Regions from separate parts of the Solibacillus sp. FSL W7-1324 genome, predicted to be linked through region 1. Evidence: a T-box and tRNA genes for the amino acid it is inferred to sense, from the RefSeq annotation. Region 1 holds a T-box; the other holds one or more tRNA genes.
The links. A T-box is a leader RNA that pairs with one kind of tRNA and senses whether it is charged. The one in region 1 lies ahead of cysS (cysteine--tRNA ligase), so its partner is inferred to be a tRNA-Cys.
Positions count from the first base shown of each region.

Region 1 (8,226 bases):
CGTGGAGTTTAAGTCATTTCTTTTAATTCAAGATGACGCTCCAATTTACGCTTCACTCGCTGTAATGCATTATCGATGGATTTTACATGGCGGTCCAATTCTTCAGAAATTTCATTATAGGATTGTCCTTCCAAATAACGAACCAGCACTTGCTGTTCGAGTTCGCTCAATACTTCACCCATCTTCTCTTCCAAATAAAGATAATCTTCACGATTGATCATCAAATACTCCGGATCGTCCGAAATCGGACTCGTAATAATATCCATAAGCGTACGCTCCGACTCTTCATCGTAAATTGGCTTATCTAAGGAAACATATGAATTTAGCGGAATATGCTTTTGTCTAGTAGCCGTTTTAATTGCGGTAATGATCTGCCTTGTAATGCAAAGCTCCGCAAAGGCACGGAATGACGCCAGCTTGTCCTCCTTGAAATCCCGAATCGCCTTATATAAGCCAATCATTCCTTCTTGTATGATATCTTCTTTATCCGCACCAATTAAAAAATACGACCGCGCTTTTGCCTTAACAAACAATCGGTATTTTGAAATTAAAAAATCTAGCGCATCTGTATTGCCAAGATGCACTTGTTCTACAAGCTCTTCATCTGTCAAATGTTCAAAACGTAGTACCATTTGTAACTTCTCACTTTTAAGCAATGAAAATCACCTCAGTTACGCTAGAATAATTAGGAATAGTATAACTTAATTGGAATTTACGGGCAATCTATTACTTGAGCCCTCTTCTCCATTTTTCAAACTGCAGTTCTACTTCTTTTGATAGCTTAATCCTTGAGGCCGGTTTTTCGTCGGTTGATTCTTTTACTTTGGATGAAATTTTAGATTGAATAATTTGCATTTCAATTTCAAGCTCACGGGCCGATTTCCTTAATGCACCATGACCAAATACAACATTTTGTTCAGTCATATCTGAAGTTGCGACGTGTACTTGGATTTTCCGTCCTTTTAATTCGTTCGATAATTTTTCAATGCGCTCGTCCGCTGTTTCGTTTTTACGGGTATAAAGCACTTCCACGGCATGCTGAATATACAGTTGCTCAGTACCCGGTACAAGATGGGCATCAAATACAACGATAACACGCCAGCCAGTATGTGCTTTATACTCCGCCATTCGTTCAATTAACCGGTCACGTGCATCTTCGAAGTGAGGCTCGCGTAACGGACGAAGCTCACTCCATGCACCGATCATGTTATAGCCGTCTACTAGCAATATGTTTTGCATGACCTCATCCGTTAGCTTCTTGTCGTTTGCGGTACACTTCATACATAAGTAATGCCGCTGCTACGGAAGCATTCAATGATGTTACATGACCAACCATTGGCAAGTGATATAAGAAGTCACATTTATCTTTCAAAAGACGGCTCATTCCCTTACCTTCACTACCAATAATTAATGCAAGCGGTAATGTTGCATCCATTTTACGATAATCAGCCGAACCTTTTGCATCTGTCCCAGCAATCCATACACCGCGGTCTTTCAGCTCATCCACTGTTTGGGCTAAATTGGTAACCCGCACAACAGGGACATGCTCGATTGCACCTGTGGAAGCTTTAGCGACAACTGCCGTTAAACCAACTGCACGGCGTTTTGGAATAATGATACCATGCGCACCGATCGCATCGGCTGTACGCATAATCGAACCTAAGTTATGCGGGTCTTCCAATTCGTCCAAAATTAAAAAGAACGGGTCTTCGTTTTTTGCCTTCGCCGCATCAAATAAATCATCCAATTCTGCATAGTCATATGCCGCAACCGATGCCACAATTCCCTGATGATTTTCTGCAAGCTTGTCTACTTTTTGCTTCGGTACAAACTGAACAAGGACACCTTGCTCTTTTGCTAAGTCCATCAGCTCCTGGACACCTGTTTTTTTGACGCCTTCAGCTATCCATAATTTATTGATTTCTCGGCCTGCGCGTAGTGCCTCAAGTACCGGATTTTTCCCTGCAATCATTTCTCCTGTCAGTTCTTCCTGGGCAGATTGCGGTTTTTCTTGTTGCTTTTTCTCATGAGTTTTAAAAGTATCTGCTTTTTTATCGCGTCCTTTAAAATCTCTTGGTTTACGATTTTGCTGTCTTTTCTCTGCCATAGTTACACTCCTTTTGCCTGTTCGACAATTTCGATTGCGTAATCGATTATTTCATTTGCGCGTTGATGTTCTTTGCTCAGGAATAAGAAGCCTAAAACCGCTTCAAATCCAGAACTATTACGGTATGTGCGGACATCTGTATTTTTCGGAACAGATCCTGATTTGGCATTGCGTCCTCTACGGAAAACAGCTTGCTCTTCTTCTGTTAAATATTTCTCTTCGATCATGCGATGCACAATATTGGACTGGGACTTGGCCGAAACGTATTTCGTTGCTTCTTTATGCAATGTGTTAGGCTTGGCACGACCCGACAATATTAAATGTTCACGAATTCTTTGTTCAAGCACGGCGTCGCCCATATAAGCGAGCGCCAGTGCATTTAACTGTATGACATCATGTGGTGTTAAATTTTGCATTTACTGTCCTCGTTTCCAGCGTGTACCTTGACGAGTATCTTCAAGAACAATATCCATGCCCAAAAGCTGGTCGCGGATTTCATCTGAACGAGCAAAATCACGGTTTTTACGGGCTTGGTTACGTTCTTCAATTAATGCCTCGATTTCTTCATCGAGTAAGCCTGCTTCTACTTTTATATGAATACCTAATACATTTCCAATTGTATCAAACATCGTTAAAATTGCCTGTAATACTTCTTTATCCGTATTCGCTTCGTTTAAATACACATTAGCAATATGGGAAAGTTCAAATAATGCCGAAACCGCATTGGCTGTATTAAAGTCATCGTTCATCGCATTTTCAAAATCAACTTTAATCTGACTGATTTTTTCAAGCCACTGTTCGCTGTTATCCCCTAAACTTGCAGAAGAAGACAGACGGTGCTCGACATTCGTATACGATGTACGAATACGGTCCAATCCGCTTTTCGCTGCTTCCACCAAATCCTGAGCGAAGTTAATCGGGTTGCGGTAATGTACTGACAGCATAAAGAAACGCAATACTTGCGGATCGATTTGCTTGCGAATATCATTCACTAAAATAAAGTTACCAAGTGATTTTGACATTTTTTCATTATCAATATTAATATAGCCGTTATGCATCCAATAACGCGCAAATGTTGTATCGTTATGCGCTTCGGATTGGGCAATTTCGTTTTCGTGGTGAGGGAATGTTAAATCCTGTCCGCCTGCGTGAATGTCGATTGTATCGCCTAAGTGCTCGCGCGCCATTACAGAACATTCAATATGCCATCCAGGACGTCCTTCTCCCCATGGTGATGCCCACTTGATTTCACCTGCTTTTGCAGCTTTCCATAATGCGAAATCCAACGGGTCTTCCTTTTTCTCACCCGCTTCAATACGCGCTCCTACTTTTAAATCATCAATCGATTGGTGACTTAACTTTCCGTAACCATTAAATTTACGTGTACGGTAATAAACATCACCTTGCGATTCATATGCATAGCCTTTGTCGATCAGCACTTTAATAAACGCGATAATATCATCCATATGCTCTGTTACACGCGGGTGGGCATCCGCCTTTTGGCATCCCAGTGCCGTAATATCTTCAAAATAAGCAGCAATAAAACGATTTGTTAATACAGAAGTTTCTTCACCCAACTCATTCGCTGCTTTAATAATTTTGTCATCTACATCGGTAAAGTTTGAAACGAACTTCACTTCATAACCTGCATATTGTAAATAGCGGCGTACTGTATCATAGACGATTACCGGGCGGGAATTTCCAATATGAATGTAATTGTATACAGTTGGTCCGCATACATACATTTTTACTTTACCTTCCTCCAACGGAATAAATGGTTCTTTTTGTCTTGTCAACGAATTGAAAATTTGAATCGTCATATTGCCTCTCCTTTTTCGTAGTACTCTTTAAATGTCATTGGTTTAAATTGTCATTTTAATAAAAAAACGCCTCTATCACCTCAAGAAGGTGACAGAGACGCTCGATGCGCGGTTCCACTCTGGTTGAAAAAGTACGAATACTTTTTCCGCTTAAAGTCCTGTAACGTGGACAAGTCGATTTAACCTACTTCAAGTTCAGTTAAATACTCAAAGGTGCATTTCAGCTTTGCCTTAACCTGGATCACTTTCAGCCGGTGATGATCCTCTCTAACAAGGGGTGCGCAGCATACTTCTCCTTCTCAACGTGCTATCACTTATGGAATTTACATTCATTTTACATCTATTTTCAGAAAAATCAATCATTTTATCCATTCTAAAAATTTGATGTTTAGTTCCAAACCTTAAAATGAATTACTCTGCAAATTTTTCAACACGAGCAATTGTTTTTTCCTTGCCTAATAAAGCGATCGCATTCGGCAATTCCGGACCATGTGTTTGACCAGTTGTCACAACACGGATTGGCATAAATAGATTTTTACCTTTTACGCCTGTTTCTTTTTGTACAGCTTTAATAGCTGCTTTAATTGAAGCGGCATCAAAAGATTCTAAAGCTTCTAATTGTGTTTTAAATGATGCCATAACAGCCGGCACAGTTTCACCAGCTAACACTTCTTTTGCTTCTTCATCATATGCAATTTCTTCTGTGAAAAATAGGCTCGATAATTCTACGATTTCTGCCCCGAAGCTCATTTGCTCATGGTAAAGAGCGATTAATTCAGAAGCCCATGCATGTTGTTCTTCTGATAACTCTGCTGGAAGTAAGCCTGCTTTTTGTAAATGTGGTAACGCTAAAGCAACTACCTCTTCATGAGACATTTTTTTAATATATTGGTTGTTCATCCATGTCAGTTTTGATTTATCGAACATTGATGGTGATTTTGACAAGCGTTTTTCGTCGAACAGCTTAATTAATTCGTCATGTGAGAAGATTTCCTCTTCTCCCTCAGGTGACCAGCCAAGTAATGCAAAGAAGTTAAACATCGCTTCCGGTAAGAAACCTAAGTCCTTATATTGTGTAACGAACTGGATGATTGACTCATCACGTTTTGATAATTTTTTGCGTTCTTCATTTACGATTAATGTCATATGACCATATTGCGGATATTCCCATCCGAATGCGTCAAAGATCATCATTTGTTTTGGTGTGTTTGATAAATGCTCTTCTCCGCGGAATACATGTGTAATTTCCATGAAGTGGTCATCCAGCACTACCGCATAATTGTATGTTGGGATACCATTTGCTTTAACAAGTACCCAGTCACCGATATCCTTTGATTCGAACGATACTTCGCCGCGAACTAAGTCATTGAACTGATACGTAACATTTGCAGGAACACGCATACGAATTGTGTGCGGGATACCAGCAGCTTCTTTTTCAGCAACTTCCTCTGCTGTTAAGTGACGGCATTTCCCATCATATGCAGGTGCAGCAACACCTTGTGCTTTTTGCTTTTCGCGTGATGCTTCAAGCTCTTCTGAAGAACAGAAACATTTATAAGCTTGTCCGTTTTCCAGCATTTTATCTGCATGCTCTTTATAAATATCAAGACGCTCCATTTGACGGTAAGGTGCATATGGGCCACCGATATCAATAGACTCATCCGGTGTAATGCCTAACCAGCGTAAGTTATCAAGTTGAGAAGCTTCTCCACCTTCTACATTACGGTCAATATCTGTATCTTCAATACGTACTACAAAAGTACCGTTGTGATGTTTTGCATATAAATAGTTGAATAAAGCTGTACGTGCGCCACCGATATGTAAAAATCCTGTTGGCGATGGTGCATAACGAACGCGAACTGTTTTCGTCATAAATATTGCCTCCTAATTTTAGCGTCAAAAACGCTCGACCTTTTTCACATATAAAAAATTACTTTTATATGTATATAACCGGACATTATATTGTCCAATATCGGCACAATAGATGTCTTTTAAACTTTAACCATTCTACCACTGTAAGTTATTAAATTAAAGTAGCGTGTGCCGATTTTTGACACACGCCCGCAATTTTACCCCGTATTAACGGTAAGGGAATTTTCACTTTATGCTTTAACTAACAGAATTGTTGCCATTGCTGCGATTCCTTCTTCACGTCCGACAAAACCTAACTTCTCTGTTGTTGTCGCCTTTACATTTACTTGCGAAGGTTCCGCATTCAATAGTTGTGCGATTCGGTTTTGCATTTGTGAAATATATGGAGCCATTTTCGGACGCTGTGCCATAATCGTACAATCTACATTCCCTAATTTGTATCCGCGCTCTTCAACCATTTTCCAAATGAATTCAAGTAACTTTGCCGAATCCGCATCTTTCCACTCCGGATCTGTATCAGGGAAGTGACGACCTATATCCCCTTCACCAATTGCACCTAATGCAGCATCTGTAACTGTATGTAAAAGTACATCGGCATCCGAATGGCCTACTAAGCCGCGCTCATGAGGAATTGTAATACCACCTAAAATTAATGGACGTCCTTCTGCAAATTCGTGAACGTCAAATCCTTGTCCAATTCGAAACATATCGTTGCCAGCCTACAAAGTAAGCCAGCCTTCACCTTCTTTCTGGTAATCTCATTATCATTAGTATAATCGACTTGTGCTGAAAAAGCCTTCGCAAAGCTGTTTTCTTTTCAAGGTAACTTTTATTTTCGCTGTTTTAAAATAGCTTCCCCAAAAATCAAGTCTTCCTGCGTTGTCATTTTTACATTTTCATAACTGCATTCCACGATATGAATATCATGACCTAAACGTTCGACGAGCATCGCTTCATCCGTCCCTAAAAAACCTGCCTTTTCAGCTGCATCTTCAGCTTCTGCCAATAAATCGTAACGGAACGCTTGCGGTGTTTGAACCATCCATAACGACTCACGGTCAACCGTTTCTTTAATTAGGCCATTATGGACGACCTTCATCGTATCTTTTGCCCGAACCCCTGCAATGGCTGCCCCTTTTTCATATGCAACTTTTGCAAGCTCGGCAATCTTCGGAATCGTAATAAACGGTCTTGCCGCATCATGAACAAGGACAACATCCACTGCATTCATTTCTTTAATGCATGAATGCACTGAATGTTGGCGTTCTTCACCACCTGTAGGCATACCTTTTACTTTAGCAATATTATATTTTTCGATGAGCGACTGAATAAATGGACGTTCCTCATCTTTAACAGCAAGCCAAATTCCTGTACAGTTTTCATCTTGTTCAAAAACAAGAAGTGTATGAATTAAAATTGGTTTATCAACTAAGTTTAAAAATAGTTTATTTTGCCCGGCACCCATGCGCTTTCCGCTTCCTGCTGCCGGCAAAACGACTTCATAACGCAAAATGCTTCACATCCTAATCTTCTTTTGGCTTGGCGAAAATCATACGCCCCGCTGATGTCTGAAGGACGCTTGTTACCGTAACTGTAATCGCCTGTCCAATATAACTGCGGCCGCCTTCTACAACAATCATTGTTCCGTCATCTAAATAGGCAACACCTTGATTGTGTTCTTTTCCGTCTTTTATGACAACAACTTGCATATCTTCACCCGGAATAACGACCGGTTTCACCGCATTTGCCAAATCATTAATATTCAATACTTGTACCCGGTGCAGTTCACAAACTTTATTTAAGTTAAAATCATTCGTCAGTATTTGAGCACTCATATTTTTCGCTAAGCGAACAAGCTTTAAGTCCACTTCAGATACATCTTCAAAATCAACTTCCGTAATAAGCACTTTAGACGCACGTTCATCCTGAAGACGTTTTAAAATATCAAGTCCTCTGCGGCCACGTGTACGCTTCAATGTATCAGACGAATCCGCAATATGCTGCAGTTCCGTTAATACAAACTGAGGCACGACCAAAATCCCTTCAACAAAGCCTGTTGTTGAAATATCGGCAATACGTCCATCAATGATGACACTCGTATCAAGTAATTTGTACTGCTGCTCCTGAGCTTCCTTGATAGAACCGTCATTTTGACGCTTTTTCGTGGACTTCCCGGAAAAGATCTGCAACAGCTCATCCCGTTTACTGAATCCTAACCGGAAACCGAGATAGCCGAGAACAATGGATAAAATAGCTGGAACAACATCGGTAATAACAGGAATGTTCATTTGGTTGATTGCGACACCGACCAATGTTGCTACGCATAGTCCCACGATTAAACCGAGTGTACCAAACAGTAAATCCGCTGCAGGTAATTTAAATAATACTTCCTCTAACCAAGTAATTAATTTTACAAAGTAATCAGAT
Region 1 is NZ_JBBOYH010000001.1:3,583,160-3,591,385, forward strand. Features, by position in the region: gene sigH (RNA polymerase sporulation sigma factor SigH) at 9-632, opposite strand; gene MKY71_RS17955 (NYN domain-containing protein) at 727-1,239, opposite strand; gene rlmB (23S rRNA (guanosine(2251)-2'-O)-methyltransferase RlmB) at 1,244-2,107, opposite strand; gene MKY71_RS17965 (Mini-ribonuclease 3) at 2,110-2,523, opposite strand; gene cysS (cysteine--tRNA ligase) at 2,524-3,927, opposite strand; T-box leader at 4,018-4,239, opposite strand; gene gltX (glutamate--tRNA ligase) at 4,339-5,799, opposite strand; gene ispF (2-C-methyl-D-erythritol 2,4-cyclodiphosphate synthase) at 6,030-6,506, opposite strand; gene ispD (2-C-methyl-D-erythritol 4-phosphate cytidylyltransferase) at 6,629-7,309, opposite strand; gene MKY71_RS17990 (PIN/TRAM domain-containing protein) at 7,323-8,226, opposite strand, start outside.

Region 2 (8,226 bases), 490 kb from region 1:
GTGGAAATCGAAGTAGGCAATGAGACGACAGGCTATGATGGGATCAATGGACGCTTTAATTCACTAGAAAATATCATCCATTCAAAAGATGCGCATGGCCCATTCGGCAGCCCCTTTGTTGATTCAAAAAGAACGGCCGTAACAGAGGCTACGACAAATGCCCTGCAAATCTTTTATTTGCGCCCTTCCTTAAGTGAAGAAGAGGCAACTAAACTATTGAGCAGTGCAGGAAACATGTTTACACAAGTTAGCGGTGGCGAATATGAAGTACATATTCTATCGAAGGAAAATTCAAAAGTTCAATTTTAAGGAGTGGAATGATTTGAGTATTAACTTAGCTGAGGCAGTAAAACTAAAAAGTATCATTACGAAGAGAATTCAGGAACGCACAATGCAAGTACATTCATTAACACATGTCATCATTGAAAAAGGTGAACAGCCAAAAACACCTGATTATTCTTTAGAGATGCTTGAAGCAGAGCTAAAAGAGCTACGTTATGATTCTCGTAAACTTGATGCTCTAATCTACCGTGCTAACATCGACAATACGGTTGTCTTTAAAGATGAGGAAATGCCTATTGTCGAAGCAATTGAACTGGCGAGCCAATTACGAGCAGAAGCCCAATTTTGTAAAAACCTTGGCTCAGAAGAAAAAGAAGCTTTTTACCATAATTCCGGTGATGCCATGCTTTACCGCGTAGCATTGTACGAGCCAATGACATATCGAAACCGTGCAAATGAGCTGGAAAAGGAAGCACATCGCCTGTCCAATTTAATCAATGCGAAAAACTATCAAGTTGAAATTGAATTTGATGACAGCAATTATTTCTAAACCTGGGGCGGTGAGACTCCAAACTAGGTAATAACGAGCGATTATGCTTCGGCATTCCCAACAACTGGTGAAACCAATAACTCTTTACCGTTTACAATGTTACCTTTCACTCATAACCAACCATAGTAAAAGCTAACACAAACTATAGAGTATTTTTGCTCGCTCGTTATTAAAAGACACCTGCTCACATTTGTGAAAAGGTGTCTTTGTTTTTATATTTAATATTTACTCTACACCCGGTAAAATTCTTAATGTCTTTTCGTCTGCATCCAAAATTACGTCCACACCTAATGGAATCGCGATATTAGGTGCACAGTGGCCAATTTTAAACCCTGCTAACACAGGTTTGTTAAACGGCTTCAAATACCCTTCAATTACCTTCAACACATCCTCATAGCTGTATGTATCATCCGGCATATTAAAATCCGCTATAACAAAGCCTGCTGCAAGCTCCAGCTTTCTTGATAGGCGCAACTGGTTCATCATTAAATCAATTTGCTCAATTGTTTCCCCTATGTCTTCAAGAAGTAAAATTTTATCACGTACGTCAATTTCAAATTTCGTGCCTAGCGTACTGACAATACGGTTTAAATTTCCGCCTGTCAACTCGCCGCGTACCACTCCCGGTACAACTGTTGTAAGAGGAGAAATGCTTTCCGTATACTGAATTTCAATCGGTTGGAACAGCTGCTGATACATCTTTTTAGAAAGAGTATCCAGCTCCCCTTTTGGACTGGACATCATCGGGCCATGGAACGTCACTAAATTTGCAAACTCGTTTACTTGAGTGTGTAGAGCCGTCACATCGGAAAAGCCCCAAATAATTTTCGGATTGTCCTCGATTAATGGATAGCTTATTTTATCGATAATTCTAGAAACCCCATAGCCGCCCGTCACTAAAAAGACGGCCTTCACTTCAGGATCGACAATCATCTGGTGGAAATCTTTAATTCGCTCCTCATCAGTACCTGCCAAATAGCCTTCATAATCCTGTACCGTATTACCAAGCTTATACTTTAAACCGAGCTCATCTAATAACGCTAATTTATCACCTAATGATTCTGTCTTAAGCGGACTGCTTAAATTTACTAATCCTACAGTATCGCCTTGCTGTAATCTTGCTGGTCGTATTTTCATGTTAATGACCTCCTTTTACTTCTGTGGCTATTGTATCATAGCGTTTTATGTAAAGCGCATTGCAAATTCCATGTGGTTGTCCCTATAATAGATAAAATCATTTTTCCAATATAAGGAGATGTACAAGTATGAAATTTCCACCACAGCTACTGCTCATTTTAGCTACTTTATTATGGGGTGGTAACTTTGTAATTGGACGGGCTGTTTCCGGGGATATTCCTCCGATAACTCTTGCCTTTTTACGATGGATTGTCGCCTTTCTCGTATTTTTCCCTATCGCTTACCAACGAACGAAAAAAGAATGGCCTGCCCTGAGACAGCATTGGGGTGCAGTCATTATTTTAGCACTTACAGGAGTTGCTGCATTCAATACGCTCGTATACATCGGATTGCATTATACAACGTCCATCAATGCATCATTAATGAATTCATCGACACCGATCATTATATACATACTGAGCTTCATCTTTTTAAAAGAACGTTTAACAAAATTCCAGATGTTCGGCACGATGCTATCTTTAGTCGGCGTGCTCTTTATTATATCTGGAGGTTCGTTACAAAGCCTCTTTTCATTTTCATTCAACAAAGGGGACTTAATCGTATTAATTGCCGTAGTGTGCTGGAGTATCTATTCATTACTCATTAAAAAGTACGCTGGCAAATTGCCTGGCTACTCTACTTTTTTAGTAACAATCGCAATCGGAGCCATTATGTTACTCCCATTCGCAGCATATGAACTACTGACAACATCACAGACAATCGTATGGAACACTTCGACAATCGGGGCAATTATTTATGTAGGCATCATTGCTTCAATTGTTGCCTTTTTAAGCTGGAATACCGGCGTTGTCTCATTAGGTGCAAACAAAGCAAGTATTTACCTGAACTTCATTCCCCTCTTTGCAACAATCTTTGCTGTATTGTTTTTAAATGAGCAACTCCTACTTGCTCAAGTAATTGGTGGAATCGCTGTTATTGCAGGAGTCGTTATATCAGCGATGAAATAATAAAAAGGAGTGCACATTGTATGCACTCCTTTAGTTTATTTTACATCTGTATAAATAACAGTAACATCCGGATGGTTGTGAAGAGCGCTTGCAGGGAAATCTTCTGTAACTATCCCACTGCGCAAACGATCAAAGGCCTCTTGTTTTGAAGCACCAGCAATTAATAATACAATCTTTTTAGAACTTAAAATGGTTTTAATTCCCATAGTAATGGCATGGGTCGGCACATCCTCAATTGAATCAAAATAAACTTTATTTGCTTCACGTGTAGACTGCGCAAGTTCTATAATATGTGTACCTACATCGAAAGGAGTTCCCGGTTCATTAAAACCAATATGTCCATTCCCACCGATTCCTAAAAGCTGAATATCAATATTTCCTGCTGCCTTAATCATCGCTTCATATTCAGCTGCAGCCTTTTCTAAATTCGATTGAATGCCAGCCGGTAAATTGATATTATCACGTTTCATATCGACATGATTAAACAGATGATGATCCATATAATAATGGTAGCTCGATTCATTTGCCGGATCAATTCCGACATACTCATCCAGGTTAAAGGACTTGGCCTGTGCAAAAGATACCTCACCTGCTTTGTATGCTGCAACCAGTTCTTTATAAAAGCCTTCCGGAGTCCCCCCTGTAGCTAAACCAAGTACTGTTTCACTATTTTTTTTCAATTGATCTATAAAAATTGTTGCGGCAATTTTACTCATCTCATCATAGTTTGCTGCTTCAATCCACTTAAAGTTTGTTACTACATTCATTTTTTATTTCCCTACTTCCTCACTGAAATACATATTTGTTATTGTATAAATAATATTTACGGCTTCTTGTTTTCCTACCATTATAATGTTCATTCTATAGCAAATATTTTTAAGAAGCTAGAAAAAAACGTCTTATTTCCTATTAAAAAGAGCATGTAATGACGCAAAATATATATAGTTTTTCTACCTTTCCAATATTAAATGGAGTAAGCAAATAAACTTATGGAATAACTTTATTTCTGTATAAATACTTAAAAAATATCTTTTACAGTATTACTTTTTATAAGATAACTACACAGTTGTATTGAAATAATTGCTTGCTGTAGGAAATACTTTTAAGAGAATTAAAAACTTGCTAGTATACAAAGCAAATACAACAAAAAACTCTTCAAAGCATTTATGTTAGGCTTTGAAGAGTTTCATCTGTTGTATTGAACTGATACCGAGTGTGGGACTTGAACCCACACGCCTCGCGGCAACGGATTTTGAGTCCGTCGTGTCTGCCATTCCACCAACTCGGCAAATTAAGGTAAAAAAAAATCGGAATTCCGATTCAATGAAATATGGAGGCGGCAACCGGATTTGAACCGGTGATAAAGGTGTTGCAGACCTGTGCCTTACCACTTGGCTATGCCGCCATATTTGGAGCGGAAGACGAGGTTCGAACTCGCGACCCCCACCTTGGCAAGGTGGTGTTCTACCACTGAACTACTTCCGCAAATTAAAAAATGGCTGGGGTACCTGGATTCGAACCAGGGCATGACGGAATCAAAATCCGTTGCCTTACCGCTTGGCTATACCCCAATATTCAAATTATTATATAAAATGGGGCGACTGATGGGAATCGAACCCACGAATGCCTGAACCACAATCAGGTGCGTTAACCACTTCGCCACAACCGCCACTATAATATAATTTTAATACTTAAACCTAAATAAAAGATGGGGCGACTGATGGGAATCGAACCCACGAATGCCTGAACCACAATCAGGTGCGTTAACCACTTCGCCACAACCGCCACTATATTATTTTAAGTATTTTTGAGAATTTATTTGGCAGGGGCAGTAGGAATCGAACCCACACTGACGGTTTTGGAGACCGTAGTTCTACCTTTAAACTATGCCCCTATCAAAAGGATGGTGGAGGGGGACGGATTCGAACCGCCGAACCCTAAGGAGCGGATTTACAGTCCGCCGCGTTTAGCCACTTCGCTACCCCTCCAGGTAATGGTGCCGGCGAAAGGAGTCGAACCCTCGACCTACTGATTACAAGTCAGTTGCTCTACCAACTGAGCTACACCGGCAAAAAATATGGTGGGTTTGGACGGAATCGAACCGCCGACACTTAGAGCTTCAATCTAATGCTCTACCAACTGAGCTACAAACCCACAGTTTAATTTCATAAAAATGGCGGTCCCGACCGGGATCGAACCGGCGATCTCCTGCGTGACAGGCAGGCATGTTAACCGCTACACCACGGGACCATTTGGTTGCGGGGGCAGGACTTGAACCTGCGACCTTCGGGTTATGAGCCCGACGAGCTACCACTGCTCCACCCCGCGATAATATTATTTGTTTAATGGTGGAGGATGACGGGCTCGAACCGCCGACCCCCTGCTTGTAAGGCAGGTGCTCTCCCAGCTGAGCTAATCCTCCAACGCTGGATACTTTCTTATGTATCTTTTTGGTGACCCGTACGGGATTCGAACCCGTGTTACCGCCGTGAAAGGGCGGTGTCTTAACCACTTGACCAACGGGCCTCGTTATAAATAAGCCTGGCGGAGAGTAAGGGATTTGAACCCTTGATGCAGGGTTACCCGCATACACGATTTCCAATCGTGCTCCTTCGGCCACTCGGACAACTCTCCAAGATTTGATGGCTCCGAAGGCAGGACTCGAACCTGCGACCTGCCGGTTAACAGCCGGATGCTCTACCAACTGAGCTACTTCGGAATAATTCTATAACAGCCTAGCGACGTCCTACTCTCACAGGGGGAAGCCCCCAACTACCATCGGCGCTAAAGAGCTTAACTTCCGTGTTCGGTATGGGAACGGGTGTGACCTCTTTGCCATCATCACTAGACTATTTAGAAAGACATTAATTATTATACCATACTTTTCAATTTTGTCAAGTATTTTATAATAATTTTTCATTCTTTCAAAACTGGATAAACGTTTCATTGAGTTATGCAATAAAATGTGGTTAAGTCCTCGACCGATTAGTATTCGTCAGCTGCATGCGTCACCGCACTTCCACCTCGAACCTATCTACCTGATCGTCTTTCAGGGGTCTTACTTACTTGCGTAATGGGAAATCTCATCTTGAGGGGGGCTTCATGCTTAGATGCTTTCAGCACTTATCCCGTCCATACATAGCTACCCAGCGATGCCTTTGGCAAGACAACTGGTACACCAGCGGTATGTCCATCCCGGTCCTCTCGTACTAAGGACAGCTCCTCTCAAATTTCCTACGCCCACGACGGATAGGGACCGAACTGTCTCACGACGTTCTGAACCCAGCTCGCGTACCGCTTTAATGGGCGAACAGCCCAACCCTTGGGACCGACTACAGCCCCAGGATGCGATGAGCCGACATCGAGGTGCCAAACCTCCCCGTCGATGTGGACTCTTGGGGGAGATAAGCCTGTTATCCCCGGGGTAGCTTTTATCCGTTGAGCGATGGCCCTTCCATGCGGAACCACCGGATCACTAAGCCCGTCTTTCGACCCTGCTCGACTTGTAGGTCTCGCAGTCAAGCTCCCTTATGCCTTTACACTCTACGAATGATTTCCAACCATTCTGAGGGAACCTTTGGGCGCCTCCGTTACTCTTTAGGAGGCGACCGCCCCAGTCAAACTGTCCGCCTGACACTGTCTCCTACCCCGCTAAGGGGCATGGGTTAGAAGTTCAATACAACCAGGGTAGTATCCCACCGACGCCTCCTTCGAAGCTGGCGCTCCGAGATCTCTGGCTCCTACCTATCCTGTACAAGTTGTACCAAAATTCAATATCAGGCTACAGTAAAGCTCCACGGGGTCTTTCCGTCCTGTCGCGGGTAACCTGCATCTTCACAGGTACTATAATTTCACCGAGTCTCTCGTTGAGACAGTGCCCAGATCGTTACGCCTTTCGTGCGGGTCGGAACTTACCCGACAAGGAATTTCGCTACCTTAGGACCGTTATAGTTACGGCCGCCGTTTACTGGGGCTTCAATTCACAGCTTCGCTTGCGCTAACCGCTCCTCTTAACCTTCCAGCACCGGGCAGGCGTCAGCCCCTATACGTCACCTTACGGTTTTGCAGAGACCTGTGTTTTTGCTAAACAGTCGCCTGGGCCTATTCACTGCGGCTTCTCTAGGCTATGCACCCAAAGAAGCACCCCTTCTCCCGAAGTTACGGGGTCATTTTGCCGAGTTCCTTAACGAGAGTTCTCTCGCACACCTTAGGATTCTCTCCTCGACTACCTGTGTCGGTTTGCGGTACGGGCACCTCTCACCTCGATAGAGGCTTTTCTTGGCAGTGTGAAATCAGGAACTTCGCTCATACGAGCTCGTCATCACAGCTCAACGTTAAAGTATGCGGATTTGCCTACATACACGCCTTACTGCTTGAACACGCGCAACCAACGGCGTGCTTACCCTATCCTACTGCGTCCCCCCATTTCTCAAACGGTGAGGAGGTGGTACAGGAATATCAACCTGTTGTCCATCGCCTACGCCTATCGGCCTCGGCTTAGGTCCCGACTAACCCTGAGCGGACGAGCCTTCCTCAGGAAACCTTAGTCATACGGTGCATGGGATTCTCACCCATGTTTCGCTACTCATACCGGCATTCTCACTTCTAACCGCTCCACCAGTCCTTCCGGTCTGACTTCAACGCTGTTAGAACGCTCTCCTACCACGCATACTCAAAGTATGCATCCACAGCTTCGGTGAATCGTTTAGCCCCGATACATTTTCGGCGCAGCGTCACTCGACCAGTGAGCTATTACGCACTCTTTAAATGATGGCTGCTTCTAAGCCAACATCCTGGTTGTCTAAGCAACGCCACATCCTTTTCCACTTAACGATTACTTGGGGACCTTAGCTGGTGGTCTGGGCTGTTTCCCTCTTGACTACGGATCTTATCACTCGCAGTCTGACTCCCGTGTATAAATATCCGGCATTCGGAGTTTGTCTGAATTCGGTAAAGCGAGATGCCCCCCTAGTCCAAACAGTGCTCTACCTCCGGTATTCTCAATCACGAGGCTAGCCCTAAAGCTATTTCGGAGAGAACCAGCTATCTCCAGGTTCGATTGGAATTTCTCCGCTACCCACACCTCATCCCCGCACTTTTCAACGTGCGTGGGTTCGGGCCTCCAGTGAGTGTTACCTCACCTTCACCCTGGACATGGGTAGATCACCTGGTTTCGGGTCTACGACCACGTACTAATTCGCCCTATTCAGACTCGCTTTCGCTGCGGCTCCGTCTTCTCAACTTAACCTC
Region 2 is NZ_JBBOYH010000001.1:3,096,668-3,104,893, forward strand. Features, by position in the region: gene MKY71_RS15470 (B3/B4 domain-containing protein) at 1-309, shown strand, start outside; gene MKY71_RS15475 (hypothetical protein) at 323-832, shown strand; gene MKY71_RS15480 (S66 peptidase family protein) at 1,058-1,969, opposite strand; gene MKY71_RS15485 (DMT family transporter) at 2,098-2,976, shown strand; gene nagB (glucosamine-6-phosphate deaminase) at 3,012-3,743, opposite strand; tRNA gene MKY71_RS15495 (tRNA-Leu) at 4,184-4,264, opposite strand; tRNA gene MKY71_RS15500 (tRNA-Cys) at 4,308-4,381, opposite strand; tRNA gene MKY71_RS15505 (tRNA-Gly) at 4,387-4,461, opposite strand; tRNA gene MKY71_RS15510 (tRNA-Gln) at 4,473-4,547, opposite strand; tRNA gene MKY71_RS15515 (tRNA-His) at 4,570-4,645, opposite strand; tRNA gene MKY71_RS15520 (tRNA-His) at 4,686-4,761, opposite strand; tRNA gene MKY71_RS15525 (tRNA-Trp) at 4,797-4,870, opposite strand; tRNA gene MKY71_RS15530 (tRNA-Tyr) at 4,881-4,964, opposite strand; tRNA gene MKY71_RS15535 (tRNA-Thr) at 4,971-5,046, opposite strand; tRNA gene MKY71_RS15540 (tRNA-Phe) at 5,055-5,130, opposite strand; tRNA gene MKY71_RS15545 (tRNA-Asp) at 5,151-5,226, opposite strand; tRNA gene MKY71_RS15550 (tRNA-Met) at 5,230-5,304, opposite strand; tRNA gene MKY71_RS15555 (tRNA-Val) at 5,323-5,398, opposite strand; tRNA gene MKY71_RS15560 (tRNA-Glu) at 5,428-5,502, opposite strand; tRNA gene MKY71_RS15565 (tRNA-Ser) at 5,519-5,610, opposite strand; tRNA gene MKY71_RS15570 (tRNA-Asn) at 5,620-5,695, opposite strand; rRNA gene rrf (5S ribosomal RNA) at 5,710-5,825, opposite strand; rRNA gene MKY71_RS15580 (23S ribosomal RNA) at 5,942-8,226, opposite strand, start outside.
Region 2: it encodes a tRNA-Cys, which carries the amino acid that the T-box ahead of cysS (cysteine--tRNA ligase) is inferred to sense. The anticodon was not compared.